3 regions of the Actinotalea sp. JY-7885 genome follow, and region 1 is predicted to be linked to each of the others. Evidence: predicted binding sites of a transcription regulator. Region 1 holds the regulator's gene; each other region holds the start of a gene.

Region 1 (9,060 bases):
CACCTCCGGGACCGGCGCCGCATGCTCCACGCGCACAGTGTCCCGGTGTGCGCGGCGTCCCGCCTGTCGGGCCGGTTTTGGCCGCGCTCCCCCGGCGGTCCACCATGGACGTGTGCTGCGCGCCCTGCTCCTCGAGAGCCTCCACCCCCTGGCCACGACGATCCTCGAGTCGGACGGGGTCGAGGTGACGTCCCGGACCGGCGCGCTGGACGAGGACGAGCTGATCGCCGCCCTCGACGGGGTGCACCTGCTCGGCATCCGCTCCAAGACCCAGGTCACGCCGCGCGTGCTCGACGCCGCCCCGGACCTCATGGCGATCGGCGCATTCTGCATCGGCACCAACCAGGTGGCGCTGCGTGCCGCCGCCGAGCGCGGGGTCGCCACGTTCAACGCCCCCTTCTCCAACACGCGCTCGGTCGTGGAGATCACGCTCGCCGAGATCATCGCCCTGACGCGGCGCCTCACCGAGCGCGACCGCGCCCTGCACGACGGCGTGTGGGACAAGTCCGCGGAGGGCTCGCACGAGGTGCGCGGTCGCACGCTGGGCATCGTCGGCTACGGGAACATCGGCACCCAGCTGTCGGTGCTCGCCGAGGCGCTCGGCATGTCGGTGGTCTTCTACGACTCGCAGGAGAAGCTCGCGCTCGGCAACGCGCGCCGCATGGAGACGCTCGACGAGCTCCTCGACGTCGCCGACGTCGTGACGCTGCACGTCGACGGGCGTGAGGGCAACGCCGGCCTCTTCGGCGCGGCGCAGTTCGCGCGCATGCGGCCCGGCGCGATCTTCCTCAACCTCTCGCGCGGGTTCGTCGTGGACTACGCGGCGCTGCGCGAGCACGTGCTGTCGGGGCGGGTCGGCGGCGCCGCGGTCGACGTCTTCCCCGAGGAGCCCAAGCGCCGTGGGGACGCGTTCGACTCCGAGCTGCGCGGCCTGCCCAACGTCATCCTCACCCCGCACATCGGCGGGTCGACCGAGGAGGCGCAGGAGGCCATCGGGCAGTTCGTGGCCAACAAGCTGCGGGACTACGTCCGCACGGGCTCGACCACCCTGAGCGTCAACCTGCCCAACCTCGCACTGCCCGCGGGCACCAGCACCCACCGCCTCGCGCACCTGCACCACAACACCCCGGGCGTCCTCGCGGGGATCAACCAGACGCTCGCAGAGCACGGGGTCAACATCGAGGGCCAGCTCCTCGCGACGCGCGGCGAGCTCGGCTACGTGGTGACCGACGTCGCCGCGGACCTGGGCCCCGACGTGTGCGACGTGCTGCGGACCATGCCGCAGACGATCCGCCTGCGCGTCCTGTCCTGACCCGGGCGGGGTCGGCCCGGGCGTCCTGACTCCGGGGTCCGGTCCGGGCCGCTGCGGCCCGGACCGGCCCGGTCAGCCGGTCTTGCGGCGGAACGTGCGCTTGCCGGGGCCGGTCGTCTCGGGGCCGTGGACGGCCCCGGTGTTGGACCGGCCCTGCGCACTGCGGTGCGCGGCGCCCTGCTTGCGATCGAGCGCTTCGCGGAACCGCGCCTTGGCGTCCTCGGGCACCGTGGTGTCCTCGGGCACCGTGGTGTCCTCGGGCACCGTGGTGTCCTCGGGCACCGTGGTGTCCTCGGGCGCCGTGCCGGCGCCGTCCTCGGGGGTCTGGCTGCGGTCGTCGGCCATGGGCCCACCTCCTGGTGTGGTCGTCCTCCGGGGGCTCCCGGGCTCCGGCGCTGGTGCGTGGGGCGGTGCCACGCTACTGCGCCGCACCAACGCCTTTCTCCCTGGACGCCCGGGGTGCGCGTCGGCGTACCGTCGGGCGGTGCCCACCATGACGTACCGCCGCGCCGGGCGCTCCGGTCTGCTCCTGCCCGCCGTCTCGCTCGGGCTCTGGCAGGGCTTCGGGGTCGACCGCCCCGTCGCCCTGCAGCGCGAGATCGTGCTGCACGCCGTGGACCGGGGCGTGACGCACCTCGACCTCGCCAACAACTACGGGCCGCCCCCCGGGGCGGCGGAGGAGACCCTGGGCCGGCTCCTGCGCACCGACCTGCGGGGCCACCGCCACGAGCTCGTGCTGACCACGAAGGCCGGTTACCGGGCGTGGCCGGGACCGTACGGCGAGCACGGCGGCCGGGCGTACCTGCTGCGCTCGCTGGACCGGTCGCTCGCGCTCCTCGGCGTCCCCGAGGTCGACGTCTTCTACAGCCACCGCTTCGACCCGACGACGCCCCTGGCGGAGACGATCGCGGCGCTCGGCACGGCGCTGACCTCCGGCCGGGCGCGGTACGTCGGGATCTCGTCGTACTCGGCGGCGCGGACGCTCGAGGCGCTCGACGTGGCCCGGGACCTGGGCGTCCCGCTCACGCTGCACCAGTCGTCCTGGTCGCTGCTGAACCGCTGGGTCGAGCGCCCCGCCGCCGGACCGGACGGCACCGAGCAGGCTCTGCTGGACGTCGTCGAGCGCGCGGGGATGGGCCTGGTGGCGTTCTCCCCCCTCGCCCAGGGTCTGCTCACGGACCGGTACCTGCGCGGCGTGCCGCCGGACTCGCGTGCCGCGCGCGGCGGCTCCTTCGACCCGGCGTGGCTGACGGCCGAGAACCTCGGGCGCGTCCGGGGGCTCGACGCGATCGCCCGGGCCCGTGGCCAGAGCCTCGCCCAGATGGCGATCTCGTGGGTGCTCCGCGACCCGCGGACCACCTCGGTGCTGGTCGGGGCGAGCAGCACCGCCCAGCTGGACGACACCCTGGCCGCCCTCGACGGGCCCGGCTTCTCGGTGGACGAGCTGACGGCGGTCGACGCCCTCGCGCAGGACGCCGGCGTGAACCTCTGGGCTGCACGCTCGAGCGACCTGTGACGGGACCTTCTGGTCATCAACCTACGGTTGCGTAACCTAGAATCGAGACGTGGAACCCACCGCCGACCGCCCCTGGCTCGCCTCGTACGCACCCGGCGTCCCCGCCGACGTGCCGGAGCTGGACGGGCCCGTGACACGGACCCTGGAGAACGTGGCCGCGCGGTACGCGGGCCGCGTCGCGACCGACCTGCTCGGCCGCGGCACGACCTACGGCTCGCTGGCCCGCCGGGTCGCCCAGGCCGCCGGCGCGCTGCACGCCCACGGCGTGCGGCCGGGCGACCGCGTGGCCCTGGTGCTGCCGAACAGCGCGACGCACGTCGTGGCCTTCTACGCGGTGCTGCGCATCGGCGCCGTCGTGGTCGAGCACAACCCGACGTACTCCAGCGAGGAGCTGCGCCACCAGCTGGCCGACAGCGGCGCGACGGTCGCGCTGGTGTGGACCAAGGCGGTCCCCGCGGTGCTCGAGGCGCGACCGCACACCTCCGTGCGCACCGTGGTCGCGGTCGACCTCGCCGCCGACCTGCCGCTGTCCTCGCGCGTCGCCCTGCGCCTGCCGATCGCGGCCGCGCGGCGCAGCCGCGACGCCCTGCGGTCGCCGGTCCCGACCGCACCCGACGTGACCACGTGGGCGCGGTTCGTCCGGGGCGCGGAGCCGCTGCCCGCGGCACACCCCCACCCGGACCTGGACGACGTCGCCCTGCTGCAGTACACCGGCGGCACGACGGGCACCCCCAAGGGCGCCGTCCTGACGCACCGCAACATCGCCGTCAACGCGGCGCAGGGCCAGGCCTGGACCCGTCACGACGTGGGCAGCGAGACCGTCTACGCGGCCCTGCCGTTCTTCCACGCCTTCGGCCTCACGCTCTGCCTGACCTACGCGGTGCGCATCGCGGCGACCTCGGTGATCTTCCCGAAGTTCGACGTCGACACCGTGCTCGCCGCCCAGCGCCGACGCCCCGCGACCTTCATGCCGGGGGTGCCGCCGATGTTCGAGCGCCTGGCTGCGGCGGCCAAGCGCACGGGCACGGACCTCACGTCGCTGCGCCGGTCGATCTCGGGCGCGATGGCCCTCTCCGCCGAGACGGCGCGGGCGTGGGAGGAGGTCACGGGCGGGATCCTCGTCGAGGGGTACGGCCTGACGGAGACCTCGCCGGTGGCGCTCGGGAGCCCGCTCTCCGAGGCACGTCGTCCGGGGACGCTCGGCCTGCCCTTCCCCTCCACGTGGATCCGGGTCGTGGACCCCGAGGACCCCATGGTGGACGTCCCGGCCGGCGATCAGGGCGAGCTCCTCATCTCGGGCCCCCAGGTCTTCCAGGGCTACTGGAACCGGCCCGAGGAGACCGCGGCCGTCCTGATCGAGCGTGAGGGCCGGACGTGGCTGCGCACCGGCGACGTGGTGGTCGTGGAGCCCGACGGCTTCGTGCGCCTCGTGGACCGCATCAAGGAGGTCATCATCACCGGTGGCTTCAACGTGTACCCGTCCCAGGTCGAGGACCACCTGCGGCAGATGCCCGGCATCGAGGACGTCGCCGTGGTCGGGGTGCCCGCCGCCGGTGACCTCGGCGAGCGCGTCGTGGCCGCGGTGGTCCTGTCCCACGGTGCGACGGGCGTCGAGCTCGACGCCGTCCGCGCCTGGTGCGAGACCCGCCTGGCGCGCTACGCCCTGCCGCGCGACCTCGTGGTCCTCAGCGAGCTGCCCCGCTCCCAGATCGGCAAGGTGCTGCGGCGCGTCGTGCGTCAGGACGTCATGAACCGCTGAGGCGGCGCACCCTCAGCGCGCCGCCTCGCGCAGCACGCGCGAGCGCACGTAGTCGTGGACCTCGTCGAGGGTGGCGACCTGCCGGTCCGTCTGCCCCCACAGCTCACGGCACCGGTCCGCGTCGACCCCCAGGGCCGGCGCCAGCGCCGTCATGGTCTGCCACAGCCCGCGCTTGCCGACGACGGCGCTGCGCAGCAGCTCGACCTCCAGGAGGGCCGTCAAGGGCTCCCGCTGCAGGCCGGCCCCGCTCGTCTTCAGGCGCGCCAGCCGCTCCCCGGCCCAGGTCGCCACCTGCTTGGGCCGGGCCTGGACCAGGTCCAGGTCGCCGATCAGCGCGCGCAGCTCCTCCCGCTCGCCCTCGACCTCGTCCGCCACGCGGGTCAGTCCCGGGCCCACCGGGGTCCGGGCGAGCGCCTCGGCCGTCCGGCGCATGCGATGCGAGCCGGCCACGGCGCCGGCGAGATGGTCGTTGAGGTAGGTCGACAGGGCCGCGCGGTCCAGCCCACCGGTGGCGGGGGACGTGCGGCCCGCAGCGGCGTCGGTCATCGCGCCTCCCGTCTCGTGACCGGACAAGCGTCGCAGAGGCACCCACGCGGCGCGACCGGATGACGCTCAGGCGGGACGGTCGCCGTGCTCGGCGCGCAGCGCCGTGATGGCGGCCTCGAAGTCGTCCAGCGACTCGAACGCCTGGTAGACGCTCGCGAAGCGCAGGTACGCCACCTCGTCGAGCTCGCGGAGCGGGCCGAGGATCGACAGCCCGATCTCGTGGGCGTCGAGCTCGGCCGTGCCGGTGCTGCGGAGGTTCTCCTCGACGCGCTGCGCCAGCAGGGCGAGGTCGTCCTCGCTCACGGGGCGCCCCTGACAGGCCTTGCGGACGCCGTTGACGATCTTCTCGCGGCTGAACGACTCGGTCACCCCGGACCGCTTGACCACCGAGAGCGAGGCCGTCTCCAACGTGGTGAAGCGGCGCTGGCAGTTCGGGCACTGCCGCCGGCGCCGGATCGAGGCGCCGTCGTCGGACGTGCGCGAGTCGACCACGCGGGAGTCGCTGTGCCGGCAGAACGGGCAGTGCATCGCGCCTCCACCTCCTCCGGCTGACCGCCACACCGTACCGTCGGCGGGCACCGCGCTGCGAACCGCGGTGGTCACGGACGCTGGGGGCCAGGGCGGCGGGATCAGCGCTGCGGAGTCAGGGCTGGGGATCAGGGCTGCGGCACGAGGATCTGCTGCCCGACCTGGAGCTCCGCACCGCCCAGCGCGTTGAGCTGGACGAGGTCGGCGACGACGTCGCGACGGTCCTGGCCCGGCGCCGCGACGCCCCCGGCGATCTCCCAGAGCGTCTCGCCCGGCGCGACGACGTGCGTGACCACGGGCTGGGCGGCCGCGGGAGAGTCCGCGCCGGCGGCCTGGGCCGAGAGCACGACGCCCGCCCCGGCGGCGGCCGCGACCAGCCAGACCGTCAGCCGGCCACGGCGCGTGAGGCGCAGGTGCCCGCCCTGGGCCCGCCCGTCGGCGGCCCGGACCTCCGGGACGCGCCGGGTCGTCGTGCGGCCGGCCGTCGTGCGTCCGGCCGTCGTGCGTGCGGCGGGCGTGCGGACGGACAGGACGGGCTCGTGGTCCCACATGATCGCCGTCATGGCGTCTCCCCTTCGTCGAGCGATTCGAACGCGTGTCCGTCGAACGGCTGTACGTCGAACGTCTGTACGATGTCTACCACGGGCCACCCACCGTGTCGAGACACGCTCGAACAGATGTTTGATCACGCGGCATCGCGCCCCTAAGGTGGAGGCACGACGAGAGACCATCACGAGGCACTGACACGACCCGTCGCAGGGCCGGTCGCCCGAGAAGACATCGCCCGAGAGACATCGCCCGAGAGACACGGAGGCCGTCATGGCGCCCAGGACCACACCCCCGTCGGGCACCGACCAGCAGCCGGGCGGTGACCTCGCGTCGGTGACCGCGCTGCCGGACGCCGCCGCGGGCGGCGACGGGCTCACGCCCCGCCAGCGCCTCGTGCTCGAGACGATCCGGTCGAGCGTCGAGCGGCGGGGCTACCCGCCGAGCATGCGGGAGATCGGCGAGGCGGTCGGGCTGACGAGCCCGTCCTCGGTCAAGCACCAGCTCACCGTGCTCGAGCGCAAGGGCTACCTGCGGCGCGACCCGCACCGTCCGCGCGCCATCGAGGTCGTGCAGCCCGACGACTCGCGGGCCATCAGCCGGCTCGGCGCCGACCGGGGCGGCGTGCCCGTCGACGAGACCGGCATGCACGACGCCGCCCCGGCGCCGTCGTACGTGCCGGTCGTGGGTCGCATCGCGGCCGGCGGCCCGATCCTCGCCGAGCAGGTCGTCGAGGACGTCTTCCCGCTGCCCCGCCAGCTCGTCGGCGAGGGAGAGCTGTTCCTGCTCAAGGTCGCGGGCGACTCGATGATCGAGGCCGCCATCTGCGACGGCGACTGGGTCGTGGTCCGGCGCCAGCCCGTGGCCGAGAACGGCGAGATCGTCGCGGCCATGATCGACGGCGAGGCGACCGTGAAGACGCTACGGCGTGCGGACGGCCACGTCTGGCTGCTGCCGCAGAACGCCGCCTACGAGCCGATCCCGGGCGACGACGCCGTCGTGCTCGGGCGCGTGGTGAGCGTGCTGCGGAGCCTGTGACCCCCGGTCAGAGCCCGAACTGCCGCGCGACGGCGCGGATCTGGTCGGCGGACCGGCGCAGCCCTGCCAGCTCCTCGTCGGACAGCGGGATCTCGAGCCGGGCGGCCACGCCGTCTCGGCCCACCACGGACGGGACCGACAGGCACACGTCGGAGATGCCGCGGTAGTCCTCCAGGAGCGAGGACACCGGGAGCACCCGGCGCTCGTCGCCCAGCACGGCCTCGATGATGCGTGAGCCCGCGAGGGCCACCGCGTAGTTGGTCGCGCCCTTGCCCGCGATGATCCGGTAGGCGGAGTTCACGACCTCCTCCGCGATCCGCTGGCGGTCCGCGGCCTCGAGCCGGCCGACGACCGTGCCGTTGGGCCCGGGCACGCCCGGCCACTCCATCAGGGGCACGGCGCCGATGGTCGCCGAGCTCCACAGCGGGATCTCGGAGTCGCCGTGCTCGCCCGCGATGTACGCGTGCACGTTCTGCACCGCGATGCCGGTGTGCTGCGCGAGCAGGTAGCGCAGCCGCGAGGAGTCGAGCACCGTGCCGGAGCCGAACATCTGGTTCGGCGGCAGGCCGGAGAACTTCAGCGCGGCGTACGTGACGATGTCGACCGGGTTCGTGACCATGACGTACACGGCGTCCGGCGCGACCGCGACCAGGTCCGGGAGCATCCCGCGCACGAGCCCGATCGTCGCCTCGGCGAGGTCCAGGCGGCTCTGCCCGGGCTTCTGCTTGGCGCCCGCGGTGACGACCACGACGTCGGCACCGGCGCAGACCTGGATGTCGTCGGACCCGACCACGTCGGCCATCGGCATGAACTGGATGCCGTGGCCGATGTCGAGCGCCTCGGCCTCGACCTTCGCCGTGTTGATGTCGTAGAGCGCCACGGAGCGCGCGGCCCCGCGCATGAGGGCCGCGTAGGCCATGGTCGAGCCGACCGATCCCGCGCCGACCACCGCGAGCTTGGTGGTGCGGCGCCCGGTCGGGGACGCGTCGAGCCCCATGTCGTCGTGCTCGTGCTCGACACGTCCTGCCACGTCCGCCATGAGCCGTCGCCTCTCGTTCGTCGGGTCGTGCCTGCCACCCTACGGGGCGGCGTCCGGCCCCCGGGTGATCGCCGGCCCGCCGGCCTGTGCGGCGAGCCGGGCCAGCGCCGCGCGCGCGACGCCGCCGTCGGTGGTCTGCCAGAAGGGCGGCATGGTCCGGGACAGGAACTGCCCGTAGCGCGCCGTCGCCAGCCGCGGGTCGAGCACTGCCACCACCCCGCGGTCGGCGTCGGTCCGCACGAGGCGCCCCGCGCCCTGCGCCAGCAGCAGGGCGGCGTGCGTCGCGGAGACCGCCATGAAGCCGTTGCCGCCGCCACGCTCGACCGCCTCGGTGCGCGCGGAGCGCACCGGGTCGTCCGGGCGCGGGAACGGGATGCGGTCGATCAGCACCAGGCGGCACGTCGGGCCCGGGACGTCGACCCCCTGCCAGAGCGAGAGGGTGCCGAACAGGCACGTCGCGTCGTCCTGCGTGAACCGCTCGACGAGCGTCGGCAGCTGGTCGTCGCCCTGGCACAGGACCGGGACGTCGAGGCGCTCGCGCATCGCCTCCGCGGCCGCCACCGCGGCCCGGCGCGAGGAGAACAGGCCGAGCGTCGCGCCGCCGGCCGCGGTGACGAGCGAGGCGATCTCGTCGAGCTGGGCGTCGGTCGTGGGCTCGCGCCCCGGGGCCGGCAGGTGCCGGGCGACGTAGAGGATCCCCGCGCGCGGGTAGTCGAACGGGCTGCCGACGTCGACCCCGTGCCAGCGCATCGGCCCGGGCGTCGTCGCCGCCGCGC
Region 2 (3,563 bases), on a different contig from region 1:
GCCCCGAGATCGACATCGACGAGTTCGACGACGCCGCCGAGGCACCGCAGGCGCAGCGACAGCAGCGCCGTCAGCAGTCACCGACGCAGTCGCAGGCGCAGTCACCGGCCCGGCGCGCGGTGCTGCGCCAGGTGCGGGGTGCGGACCGCCCGCTGCGAGGTGGGCTCGTGGCCCAGGCGGCCCACAAGGCCGACCCGACCCTGCGCAGCAGCGGCTGGGACGGCACGGGCGGCTTCTTCGGGTGGATCGCGGAGGCGGTGCCCGAAGTGGCGGCGTCACCGGAGCCCGCCCCGGGCTTCGTCTGGGACCCGCGCCGGTTCAGCGAGTCCGACCTGCCCGGAGGCGCCCCCAACCTGCCGCCGCTGCAGCGCCAGGTCGTGGACGTGACCGACGTGCCGAACCTGCCGGCCGACCGGTACCGCGTCCTCATCGCGACCCTCGCCGAGGACGTCGCCGAGCATCCCTTCGACCGCCCGGAGACGGCACGGCGCGTGCACGACGCGTGCCAGGCGGCGGGGGAGCCGATTGGTCGTGCGTCCGTCAACGCCGTGATCGCCGGCGTGCTCTACGCGGGCCTCGACCTCGCGGCGGCGCCGACCGCCCGCGAGGTGGCGGAGACCTGGGCGGAGTACGTCATCGGCCTGTGCCGCGGCGCGCGGATGGAGCTCGACGCGTCGGACGCCGCGGCGATCCGCACCTGGCTCGGCGGCGGCCTGGCGGGTCCTGCGGCCGCCTGAACGGCGCGCGTCCGACGACGCGCGAGCGGCGCGCCCGGGCCCAGCCTCGGGCGCGCCGCGGCCGACAGCCGGTCGCGCCGAACCAGCCGGTCGCGCCGAACCAGCCGGTCGCGCCGAACCAGCCGGTCGCGCTGCGGTCGGCCTGTCACGCCGCGCCCAGGTCGAGGAGCACGGTCTCGCCGCCTGGTGGCGGACGTGTGCCGGTGGCCGGTGGTGCCCCGGAGGCGTGCTCGGGCTGGGCGGCGGGTCTGCCGTCGGGGTGTCGGAACTCGAACCCGTGGGGGACTCGGGTGATGCGTAGGTCGTGGGTGTGGATGTGGTCGTGGTGGTGCCAGCAGAGAAGGATGCCGTTGTCGGTGGAGGTGTCGCCGCCGTGTGACCACCACCGGATGTGGTGGATCTCGCCCAGCGTGGGCGGTGCGGTGCATCCGGGGTACTGGCAGTGGCGGTCGCGGGCGATGACCGCGCGGCGCAGCTGTTTGGTGTAGGTGCGCTCGTCCTGGCCGACGTTGAGGATCTGGCTGTCGGGTCCGAACACGATGCGGGTGACCTGGGAGTCGCACGCGATGCGCTGCAGGACCGAGGCAGGGACGGGTTCGCCGGATTCGAACTCGGCGGGATCGACCAGATCGGTCTCGAGACCCGTGCGCCGCACCTGGTGCGCCGTGCCACCCGCGCTATCCCTGGCGCCCGCGCCGTCCCTGCCACCCGCGCCATCCGTGCCGCCGGTGCCACGAGCGGCCGCCTCGGCGGCGTCGCGGGCCGCGGCGTCGGTGGCCAGGCGCTGGTAGGTCTCCCAGGAGACGTGCACGCTCAGGTGCGGGCGGACCTGGGCCCCGGCACCTGTGAGGCCTCTGTCCAGGACCAGGCGGGCGAGGTCGACCAGGGCTTCGGCCTGGCGCTGCTCGACGGGCCGCTGGTCGTCCTTGGTCGGCACGCCGGCGATGGATCGGACGGCGGTGGCCAGGAGCTGACCGTTCTCGTGGGTGAGGAACCCGCTCAGCGCCAACCCGTCCCCGCGCGGGGTCAGGGTCAGGCGCTGTCGCGCGACGGCCTGGCGGTGCTCACGCTCGGCGGCTTGGTCGTCGAGCTTCGCGGCCATGCGACTGGTCAGGCGCCGGAACTCGTCGACACCCAGGCGGCGCGCTTGGTCGACGAAGAACGCCTCGTTGCGGTCCGGTAGGTCGCTCGCGAGGGCGGCGCGCCTCGCGGGGGAGGACACCAGGCGGCTCAGCGCCTCGGCGTGACCCCGGGTGATCTCCCCGGACGCCACCGCCTCCCGCACGACGGGGAGTTCGCCCATCGCCCGGCCGAGCTGGGCCTGGCGGGCCGCGTCCCCGTAGGCGATGCCCTCACGGCGCGCGACGTGCCCCGCCACCGTGCGGTCCGCCCCACCTAGCGCCCAGCGCCCGTCCGCCTCCACCGCTGCGAGCAGGACCGAGGCAGCCAGGTGGATCTGGTCTCCGACCACCCGCAGGTCCCTACGCACCGCGGCCGCCCGCGGCCCCTCCAGCGAACCCAGCGCCATCGCAGCCAACGCCGCGGCGTCCGCGCGCAGCCGGGCGAGCAGCGCGTCGAGGCCCGCAACCCCCGCCGCCTCGCTCGCCGCCTGGACCATCCCGACCCCCGTGTACCAGTTCGCCCCTGATCGAACTAGTGTACTAACGGCCACTGACACGCACCACGCCCCACCCGGGATCTGGACAATTCGGTCACGGCGCTCCCCGCGAATCCCCGGACCGCCGGAGCCAGCGCGATGCGACCAGGCCCAGCCCGCGAGCCCACTCGAGCCCGCCACCCGAGCCCGCCACCCGAGCCCACCCATGCTGCGCCCGAGCCGCGTCCCCGGCACGATCAAGGCATGAGTCGACTCGAGCAGGTCACCGATGCCGTCGCGTACCACGGCGAGGGCCCCGTCTGGTCCGAGAGCTGGGGCGGCCTCCGCTTCGTGGACATGCTCGCGGGAGACCTCCTCACCCTGCGCGCCGGCGGCGACGTCGACCGGCTGCACGTCGGCGATGTCGCGGCGTTCGTGCGCCCGCGCCGCGGGGGCGGGTACGTCGTCGGCCTGGAGCGCGGCCTGGGACTCGCCGACGGCCCGGACGCCGCCGCCCACCCCCTGCCCGAGATGTGGTCCGACACCGGCCTGCGGATGAACGAGGGCGGCTGCGACCCGGCCGGCAACCTGTACGCCGGCTCCATGCGCTACGACCGCGCGCAGGGCGGCGCGAGCCTGCAGCGCATCGCGCCCGACGGGACCGTCACGACGGTCCTGCCGCACGTCACGATCTCCAACGGCATCGCCTTCAGCCCCGACGGGACCCTCGCCTACTACAACGACACCGACACCGGCCGGACCGACGTGTTCGACGTCGTCGGTGGCGAGCTGCGGGACCGCCGCCCCTTCCGCTCGGGCGACGACGGGCGCCCGGACGGCCTGACCGTCGACGCGGCCGGCAACGTGTGGGTCGCGCTCAACGGCGTCGGTCGCGTGCGCTGCTACGCCCCGACCGGCGAGATCCTGCAGGAGATCCAGCTCCCGGTGCGCCTCGTGACGGCGTGCACGCTCGGCGGACCGGACCTGCGCGACCTCTACGTCACCACGTCCCGCGAGAACCTCGAGGACCCCGAGCCGGAGGCCGGCGCCCTCTTCCGGCTGCGCGTCGACGTGCCGGGCCTGCCGGTCCTGCCCTACGGCGGCTGAGTGGGCTCAGCCCCGCCCACCGGCTGCTCGTCGTCGTCCGGGGGGCGGGCGGCCTCGCCCGGCGCGGCCTCGGGCGGGACCTGCTGGCGCGCGGGATCCGCGCCGCCGACCCGCCGCCGGCG
Region 3 (7,647 bases), on a different contig from region 1:
CGCGAGCGCAGCGGCTCGGGCAGGCGGTCCACCGCGGCGCGCATCGCGTCGAAGCTGAGGATCATCGCCTCGTCGCCGATGTCGTAGCGCAGCTTCGGGCTCATGATGTCGGCGGAGTTCAAGGTCACCAGCAGGCGCCCGTCGGACGTCGTCTCCAGGTAGGTCTCGAGCGGGTTGTACTGGAAGACCATCGGGGTGCGGGCCTCGCCGTCCCCGAGCACCTCCCGGCGCAAGGGCTCGTGGGCGATCAGGGCGCGGCGCAGCCACACGGTCAGGTCGCTCTCGCCGGCCATCCCGATGGTGAGGTCGGAGGCCCCGTAGCCCGAGTAGACGCGGCCGAAGCGGTCCTCCAGGTAGTCGCGCAGCCCCTCGGTGAGCGCCTCGCCGCCGACGAAGCCGTTGAGGTCGTAGGCGTCCCAGTCGAACCCGTCCGCGTCGAGCCGGTCCCGCAGGTGCTTGAGGAAGGGCGGGTACGCGCACACCAGGTAGGTGTAGCCGGGGCCGAAGTGGCGCAGCGTGTCGACGATCTTGTCGATCTCCGGGCCGGTGTTCTTGACCATGGCGATCCGCGACATGGCGATGCCCGTGTTGGTGCCCGTCGCCCAGGCGCCCATCGAGAAGGCGTTGATGGCGAAGAGCCCGCGGGTGCCGAAGATCTGCGTCACGTACCCCGCGACGTTCTTGTGGACCGTGGCGAGCTCACGCTTCGAGCGCAGCCAGTTGTACGGGGTCCCGGACGAGCCGGACGACTCGTCCACCACGGTGCCCACGGTCCGGATCTCGCCGTCCCAGCAGCGCTCCGCCTCGGGGTACCGGTCGACGTAGCCGTGCTTGGAGGTGGGCTCGTACGCCGTGAGGTCCCACCAGCGGAAGCGGAAGCCGTGCTCCTCGACGTGGCGGCGGTACGCGGGCACGTCCAGGTAGGCGTGCTGGCAGATCATCCAGGCGTTGAGCCGCGCGAAGCGCTCCATCGCGGGGTGGTAGTTCCGGGCCGTGAACCGCCACAACGCGGGGTGCACCCGGTACATCCGGTAGACGAGCGTGACGACCCCGGTCGCGACCCGCAGCGCCGCCTGGCGCAGGACGCTCGTCCGACGCGGCGCCGCGCCGGTGCCTGTCACCGCGGCGCCGTGGCCGGATGTCCCGGGGCGCCCGGTCCCGCGGCGCCGGCCGCGCGGGCCCCGGCCCGGCGGCGCCACCAGACGATGCCGATGACGAGCATCGGCATCCCCGTGATCGCCGTGGCGATGGCGGCGAAGACGCCGAACACGGACCCGAAGATGCCGACGAAGAACGGCCCGAACGCCTGGTCCGGGGCGAGGAGCACCCGTGCGGTCCCGCCGTCGCTGACGGGCGGCGCCGTGACCGTGTACTGCCCCGCCTCCTGCGTGCGGAAGGCGCCGACCGAGCGGACGGCGGTGCCGTCGCGCGACGCCGAGAGGTTCACGCCGGGGCTCCGGTCGGCCACGATCTCGTTCCCGTCCGGGCTGACGAGCACGACGTCGTCCTCGAGCTCGACGTGGTCCCCGCCCGCCGAGGTCGAGGTGGCCAGGAGCACGACGTAGCTCGTGTCCGCCTCGAGCTGCGCCGTGCCCTGCCCTGGCGCGCTCACCTCGGCGACGACCCCGGGACCCGCCTGACCGTCCGACGTCAGCAGGTCGGTGGGCAGGAGGTTGAGGAAGGTCCGTCCGACGAGGACCGCGATGACGACCGTCGCGACGCAGAGCACCGCTCCGGCGACGGTCAGCGCGACCGGTCCGCGCAGCGAGGTCGACGGCGGGGCGGCGTGCGGGCCCGCGGGCGCCGCGGGCGGGGGGAAGGGCGCGCTCATGCCCCGAGGATAGGGCGGCGTAGGATCCGCCGACGTGATCTCCGACACGCCGCCCAGGATCGGTGTCCTGGCCCTCCAGGGCGACGTGCGCGAGCACGTCGCCGCGCTCGAGGCCAGCGGCGCGCGTGCCGTGCCCGTGCGGCGCACGCGCGAGCTCGCCGAGGTCGACGGGATCGTGCTGCCGGGCGGCGAGTCCACGACGATGGCCAACCTGCTGCAGGTCTTCGAGCTCTTCGAGCCCCTGCGCGACGCGATCGCCGCCGGCCTGCCCGCCTACGGGTCGTGCGCGGGGATGATCCTGCTCGCCGACCGGCTCGAGGACGGCGCGGCGGGCCAGCGGACCCTCGGCGGGCTCGACGTGACCGTGCGCCGCAACGCCTTCGGCCGTCAGGTCGACTCCTTCGAGACGGACCTCGTCGTCGAGGGCGTCGCCGACAGCGCCACGGACCCGGTGCACGCCGTGTTCATCCGCGCGCCGTGGGTCGAGCGCACCGGGCCGGGCGTCCGGGCGCTGGCCACCGTCGCATCGGGCCCCGCCGCCGGTAGGATCGTGGCGGTGCGCGAGCGTGACGTGGTCGCGACGTCCTTCCACCCCGAGATCACGGGGGACATGAGGCTGCACCGGCTGTTCGTCCAGATCGTCACCGAGCGCGGCTGAGGGGTTCGTCGAAGCGATGTCCGGTCACTCCAAGTGGGCCACCACGAAGCACAAGAAGGCCGTCGTCGACGCCAAGCGGGGCAAGCTCTTCGCGAAGCTCATCAAGAACATCGAGGTGGCCGCCCGCGTGGGCGGCGGTGATGTCGCCGGCAACCCGACGCTCTTCGACGCGATCCAGAAGGCCAAGAAGTCCTCGGTCCCGAACGACAACATCGACCGCGCGGTCAAGCGCGGCTCCGGCCAGGAGGCCGGCGGGGCGGACTACCAGACCGTCATGTACGAGGGCTACGGCCCCGGCGGGGTCGCGGTCCTGGTCGAGTGCCTCACCGACAACCGCAACCGTGCGGCCGCTGACGTGCGCATCGCGTTCACCCGCAACGGCGGCGCGATGGCCGACCCCGGGTCCGTGTCCTACCTGTTCTCCCGGCGCGGCGTCGTGGTGATCCCCAAGACGGACGGCCTCACCGAGGACGACGTGCTGGCGGCGGTCCTGGACGCGGGCGCCGAGGAGGTCACCGACCTGGGCGAGGCGTTCGAGGTGCAGAGCGAGGCGTCCGACGTCGTCGCCGTGCGCACCGCGCTGCAGGACGCCGGGATCGACTACGACTCGGCCGAGGCCCAGTTCGTGCCCGCCACGCAGGTCGAGGTGGACGCCGAGGGCGCCCGCAAGATCCTGCGCCTCATCGACGCGCTCGAGGACAGCGACGACGTCCAGGACGTCTTCGCGAACTTCGACGCGTCCGACGAGGTCATGGCGGAGCTCGAGGAGGACTGAGCGCCCGGCGAGGCGTCCGGCCGTCGCGTCCGCGCGCTGGGAGACTGGTGCGGTGCGCGTGCTGGGAGTGGACCCGGGCCTGACCCGCTGCGGTCTGGGCGTGGTCGACTCGCGCCCGGGGCGGCGGGTGGTGCTCGTCGCCGTCGGCGTCGCGCGCTCACCGGTCTCCGACGACGTCGCGTCGCGCCTGGCCCTCGTGGGTGACCAGGTGGAGACCTGGCTGGACGAGCACGAGCCCGACGCCGTCGCCGTGGAGCGGGTCTTCGCGCAGCACAACGTGCGGACCGTCATGGGCACGGCCCAGGTGTCGGGCGTCGTCATGGCGGCCGCCGCCCGGCGCGGGATCCCGGTGGCGCTGCACACGCCGTCGGAGGTCAAGGCGTCGGTCACGGGCTCCGGGCGGGCCGGCAAGCCGCAGGTGCAGCAGATGGTCGCGCGGATCCTCGGGCTCGCGGAGCTGCCCACCCCCGCCGACGCGGCCGACGCGCTCGCCCTGGCGATCTGCCACCTCTGGCGGCCCGTGGCCGCGGGCACGACGTCGCCGGTCCGTGCGGGGACCGGCGCGGGCGGCGCCGCGGGGGCCACGTCCGGGGCGACACCGGCCCAGCTCGCCTGGGCGCGGGCCGAGGCCGCCGCCCGGCTCCGGTGAGGTCCGGCGCGTCGGGGCACCCGGTGTCCGGGCGGCGCGCTAGCGTGGTCGTACAGATGTTCGGGTCGCTCGCGTGACCGCGTCCCGCCGTGGCGGCGGCGCGTCCGCGCGAGGAGGACGGGAGGGTTCGTGATCGCCTCGCTGCGCGGGCAGGTCGTCGGGGTGCGCCTCGACGCGGCAGTCGTCGACGTGGGCGGTGTCGGGATGCTCGCGTACGCGACGCCGGCGACCCTGGCGGGACTGCGCGTCGGGCAGGAGGCCGAGCTCGCGACGTCGCTGGTCGTCCGCGAGGACTCGCTGACCCTCTACGGCTTCGCCGACGCCGACGAGCGGGACACCTTCGAGGCCGTCCAGACGGTGAGCGGCGTCGGGCCACGGCTGGCGCTGGCGATGCTCGCGGTCCACACGCCCGACGCGCTGCGGCGCGCGGTCGCGGGGGAGGACCTGGCGGCGCTCCAGCGCGTGCCCGGCATCGGGCGCAAGGGCGCGCAGCGGATCGTGCTCGAGCTGGCCGACCGCCTCGGGGCCCCGTCGGGCGGGCCGACGACGGCGGCGGCCGCGGTCGCCGACCGGCGCGGTGAGGTCGTGGAGGCGCTCGTCGGGCTCGGCTGGACCGCGAAGGCGGCCGAGGAGGCCGTCGCCGTGGTGTCGCCGCCTGACGCGGGGCCCGTCGACGCCGGCGAGGTCGCCTCGGTCCTGCGTGGCGCGCTGCGGGTCCTGGGCGGCGGTCGTGCCTGACGAGGAGATCGTGACCGAGCGCATCGTCGCCCCGGGCGCGGAGGATCTCGAGCGCGCGGCGGAGGCCGCACTGCGGCCGCAGCGCCTGGCCGAGTTCGTCGGGCAGCGCGTGGTGCGCGACCAGCTCGAGCTCGTGCTCCACGCCGCCCTCGGGCGGGGCAAAGCGCCCGACCACGTCCTGCTCTCCGGCCCGCCCGGGCTGGGCAAGACGACGCTCGCCATGATCATCGCCGCCGAGCTCGGGACGTCGATGCGCGTCACGTCGGGTCCGGCCATCCAGCACGCGGGGGACCTCGCCGCGGTGCTCTCCTCGCTCGAGGAGGGCGAGGTGCTCTTCCTCGACGAGATCCACCGCCTCGCGCGTCCCGCCGAGGAGCTCCTCTACGTCGCGATGGAGGACTTCCGCGTCGACGTCGTCGTGGGCAAGGGGGCGGGCGCCAACGCGATCCCGCTCGCGCTGCCCCCGTTCACGGTCGTGGGCGCGACCACGCGGGCGGGGCTGCTGCCGGCGCCGCTGCGCGACCGCTTCGGGTTCACCGGGCACCTCGACTTCTACGACGACGAGGAGCTCCAGCAGGTGCTCGCGCGCTCGGCCGGGCTGCTCGGCGTCGACCTGCACGCCGACGCCGCCGCGGAGATCGCGAGCCGGTCCCGCGGCACGCCCCGCATCGCGAACCGCCTGCTGCGCCGCGTGCGCGACTGGGCCCAGGTGCGCGGTGACGGCACGCTGGACCTGGCCGCGGCCCGCGCCGCGCTGGCCGTCTACGAGGTGGACGACCTCGGCCTCGACCGGCTCGACCGCGGCGTGCTGCGCGCGCTGTGCGAGCGCTTCGGCGGCGGGCCGGTGGGGCTCACGACCCTCGCGGTCGCGGTCGGGGAGGAGCCCGAGACGGTCGAGACGGTCGCCGAGCCGTTCCTCGTCCGCGAGGGCCTCATGGGGCGGACTCCGCGCGGCCGCGTCGCCACCGCGCGGGCCTGGGCGCACCTCGGCCTGCGGCCCCCCGCACCGGGCTCGGACACCCTCTTCGGCTGAGCGCCGCCCGCCCGGGAACCGCGCGTCCGCGCGAGGCGTTAGGGGCCAGGAGCGTCGGTCACCTAGACTCGCGCGGTCGCAACCCAACAGGACGTGAGAACGACACCATGGACTACAGCTTCCTCATCATCCTTGCCCTGGCCTTCGGCGCCATGTGGCTCATGACGAGCCGCACCCGCAAGCAGCAGAAGGAAGCCGCGAACTTCCGGGCGAGCCTGGCCCCCGGCCAGGAGGTCATGACGGGCTCTGGCCTGTTCGGCACCGTCGTCGACGTCGAGGGCGACATCGTCACCCTCGAGACGTCGCCCGGCGTGACGAGCCGCTGGCTCCGTCCCGCCATCGCCAAGCTCGTGGACCCGCCGGTCGCGGACGAGCTGGAGGCGGAGGACGCGGACGACGAGCTGGACGACGACGAGCTGTACGAGGACGAGCTGTACGAGGACGAGGTCGACGAGACCACGGACGCCGACGCCACCCTCCAGGTGCCCGACGACGCGTCGAGCCTCACCGAGGGGCGCGACGACGAGGGCACGACCCGTCGCTGACGGGGGTACCGGGCGCCGCACCGCGGCGCCCCGGGTCTGACGCACGAGAGAAGACGGACCGTTGGCCACATCGAACCGCCCACGCCCGAAGCGCACGCTGGTGTCGCTCGGCGTCGTGGTGATCGCCCTCCTCGGCGCTCTCCTCGCCGGCAACCACTGGTCGGACGCGTCGCTGACGCCGTCGCTGGCCCTCGACCTCGAGGGCGGGACGCAGGTCATCCTCACGCCCACCGCGGACAGCGGTGAGAAGGTCACCGAGGAGACCATCGCGCAGGCGATCGAGATCATCCGCCAGCGCATCGACGCGTCCGGCGTCGCGGAGGCGGAGATCACCAGCCAGGGCGGCTCGAACATCGTCGTGGCGATCCCCGGGGAGCCCGACGCCGAGACCCTCGACCTGGTGCGGGAGTCGGCGCAGATGCTCTTCCGGCCCGTCATCGTCCAGGCCGCGCCGACGCCGGTGCCCGAGGAGCAGCGCACCCCTCTCGGCGAGACGCCCGTCGAGCAGGTCGAGCCCGCCGACGCGAGCGACCCCGCCTGGCTCACGCCTGAGCTGCTCGCCGAGTTCGAGGCCTACGACTGCACCGACCCCGCGAACCTCCGCGGCGGCCCGGACCTGGTCGGCTCCCCGGACGAGGCGGTCGTCGCGTGCGACGCGTCCGGCACCGCCAAGTTCGTGCTCGGACCGGTCGAGGTGCGCGGCGACGACGTGGAGAGCGCGAGCTCGGGTCTGCGCACGACGCAGACCGGCGCGGTGACGAACGAGTGGGTCACCAACATCGAGTTCAACCGGGAGGGCACGAGCCAGTTCCGTGCCGTCACGGAGCGCCTGCTCGGGCTCGAGTCGCCGCGCAACCAGTTCGCGATGGTGCTCGACGGCCTGGTCATCTCCGCGCCCTCGGTCAACAGCGTGATCGCGGACGGCAAGGCCGAGATCTCGGGCAACTTCACGCGCGAGTCGGCTTCGACGCTCGCGCAGCAGCTCAACTTCGGCTCCCTGCCGCTGACCTTCACCGTCCAGAGCGAGCAGCAGATCTCCGCGACGCTCGGCTCCGAGCAGCTCCAGCGCGGCCTCCTCGCGGGCCTCATCGGGCTGGTCCTGGTCGGCATCTACTCGATCTTCCAGTACCGGGCGCTCGGCCTGGTCACGGTGGCCTCGCTCGTCATCGCCGGCGTCGTGACCTACCTGCTCATCGCCTTGCTCTCGTGGACGCAGGGCTACCGCCTCAGCCTCCCGGGCGTCGCGGGCATCATCGTCGCGATCGGTGTCACGGCGGACTCGTTCATCGTCTACTTCGAGCGTGTCCGCGACGAGCTGCGGGACGGGCGCACGCTGCCGGCCGCGGTCGCCGAGGGCTGGAACCGCGCGCGCCGCACGATCCTCGCGTCCGACGCGGTCAACTTCCTCGCCGCGATCG

The links. The regulator LexA, encoded in region 1, represses DNA repair genes until DNA is damaged. The targets are predictions, from matches to a motif close to TCGAACANNTGTTCGA.
Region 2: IDM29_RS15620 (HNH endonuclease signature motif containing protein) is a predicted target of LexA. The motif match lies at 2,386-2,401, and genes of this name have one in related genera.
Region 3: ruvA (Holliday junction branch migration protein RuvA) is a predicted target of LexA. The motif match lies at 3,962-3,977, and genes of this name have one in related genera.

What each region holds. Positions count from the first base shown of each region.
Region 1 covers NZ_JACEXH010000123.1:1,134-10,193, forward strand. The annotation lists gene IDM29_RS11580 (matrixin family metalloprotease) at 1-30, opposite strand, end outside; gene serA (phosphoglycerate dehydrogenase) at 113-1,312, shown strand; gene IDM29_RS11590 (DUF5302 domain-containing protein) at 1,385-1,657, opposite strand; gene IDM29_RS11595 (aldo/keto reductase) at 1,806-2,828, shown strand; gene IDM29_RS11600 (AMP-binding protein) at 2,878-4,587, shown strand; gene IDM29_RS11605 (hypothetical protein) at 4,600-5,133, opposite strand; gene nrdR (transcriptional regulator NrdR) at 5,200-5,661, opposite strand; gene IDM29_RS11615 (LysM peptidoglycan-binding domain-containing protein) at 5,790-6,224, opposite strand; gene lexA (transcriptional repressor LexA) at 6,481-7,245, shown strand; gene IDM29_RS11625 (L-lactate dehydrogenase) at 7,253-8,242, opposite strand; partial or broken gene IDM29_RS11630 (ATP-dependent DNA helicase) at 8,324-9,060, opposite strand, start outside.
Region 2 covers NZ_JACEXH010000243.1:110-3,672, forward strand. The annotation lists partial or broken gene IDM29_RS15615 (hypothetical protein) at 1-737, shown strand, start outside; gene IDM29_RS15620 (HNH endonuclease signature motif containing protein) at 883-2,355, opposite strand; gene IDM29_RS15625 (SMP-30/gluconolactonase/LRE family protein) at 2,599-3,441, shown strand.
Region 3 covers NZ_JACEXH010000141.1:325-7,971, reverse strand. The annotation lists gene IDM29_RS12485 (phenylacetate--CoA ligase family protein) at 1-1,121, opposite strand, end outside; gene IDM29_RS12480 (hypothetical protein) at 1,118-1,831, opposite strand; gene pdxT (pyridoxal 5'-phosphate synthase glutaminase subunit PdxT) at 1,866-2,489, shown strand; gene IDM29_RS12470 (YebC/PmpR family DNA-binding transcriptional regulator) at 2,506-3,264, shown strand; gene ruvC (crossover junction endodeoxyribonuclease RuvC) at 3,317-3,913, shown strand; gene ruvA (Holliday junction branch migration protein RuvA) at 4,043-4,651, shown strand; gene ruvB (Holliday junction branch migration DNA helicase RuvB) at 4,662-5,684, shown strand; gene yajC (preprotein translocase subunit YajC) at 5,792-6,229, shown strand; partial or broken gene secD (protein translocase subunit SecD) at 6,291-7,647, shown strand, end outside.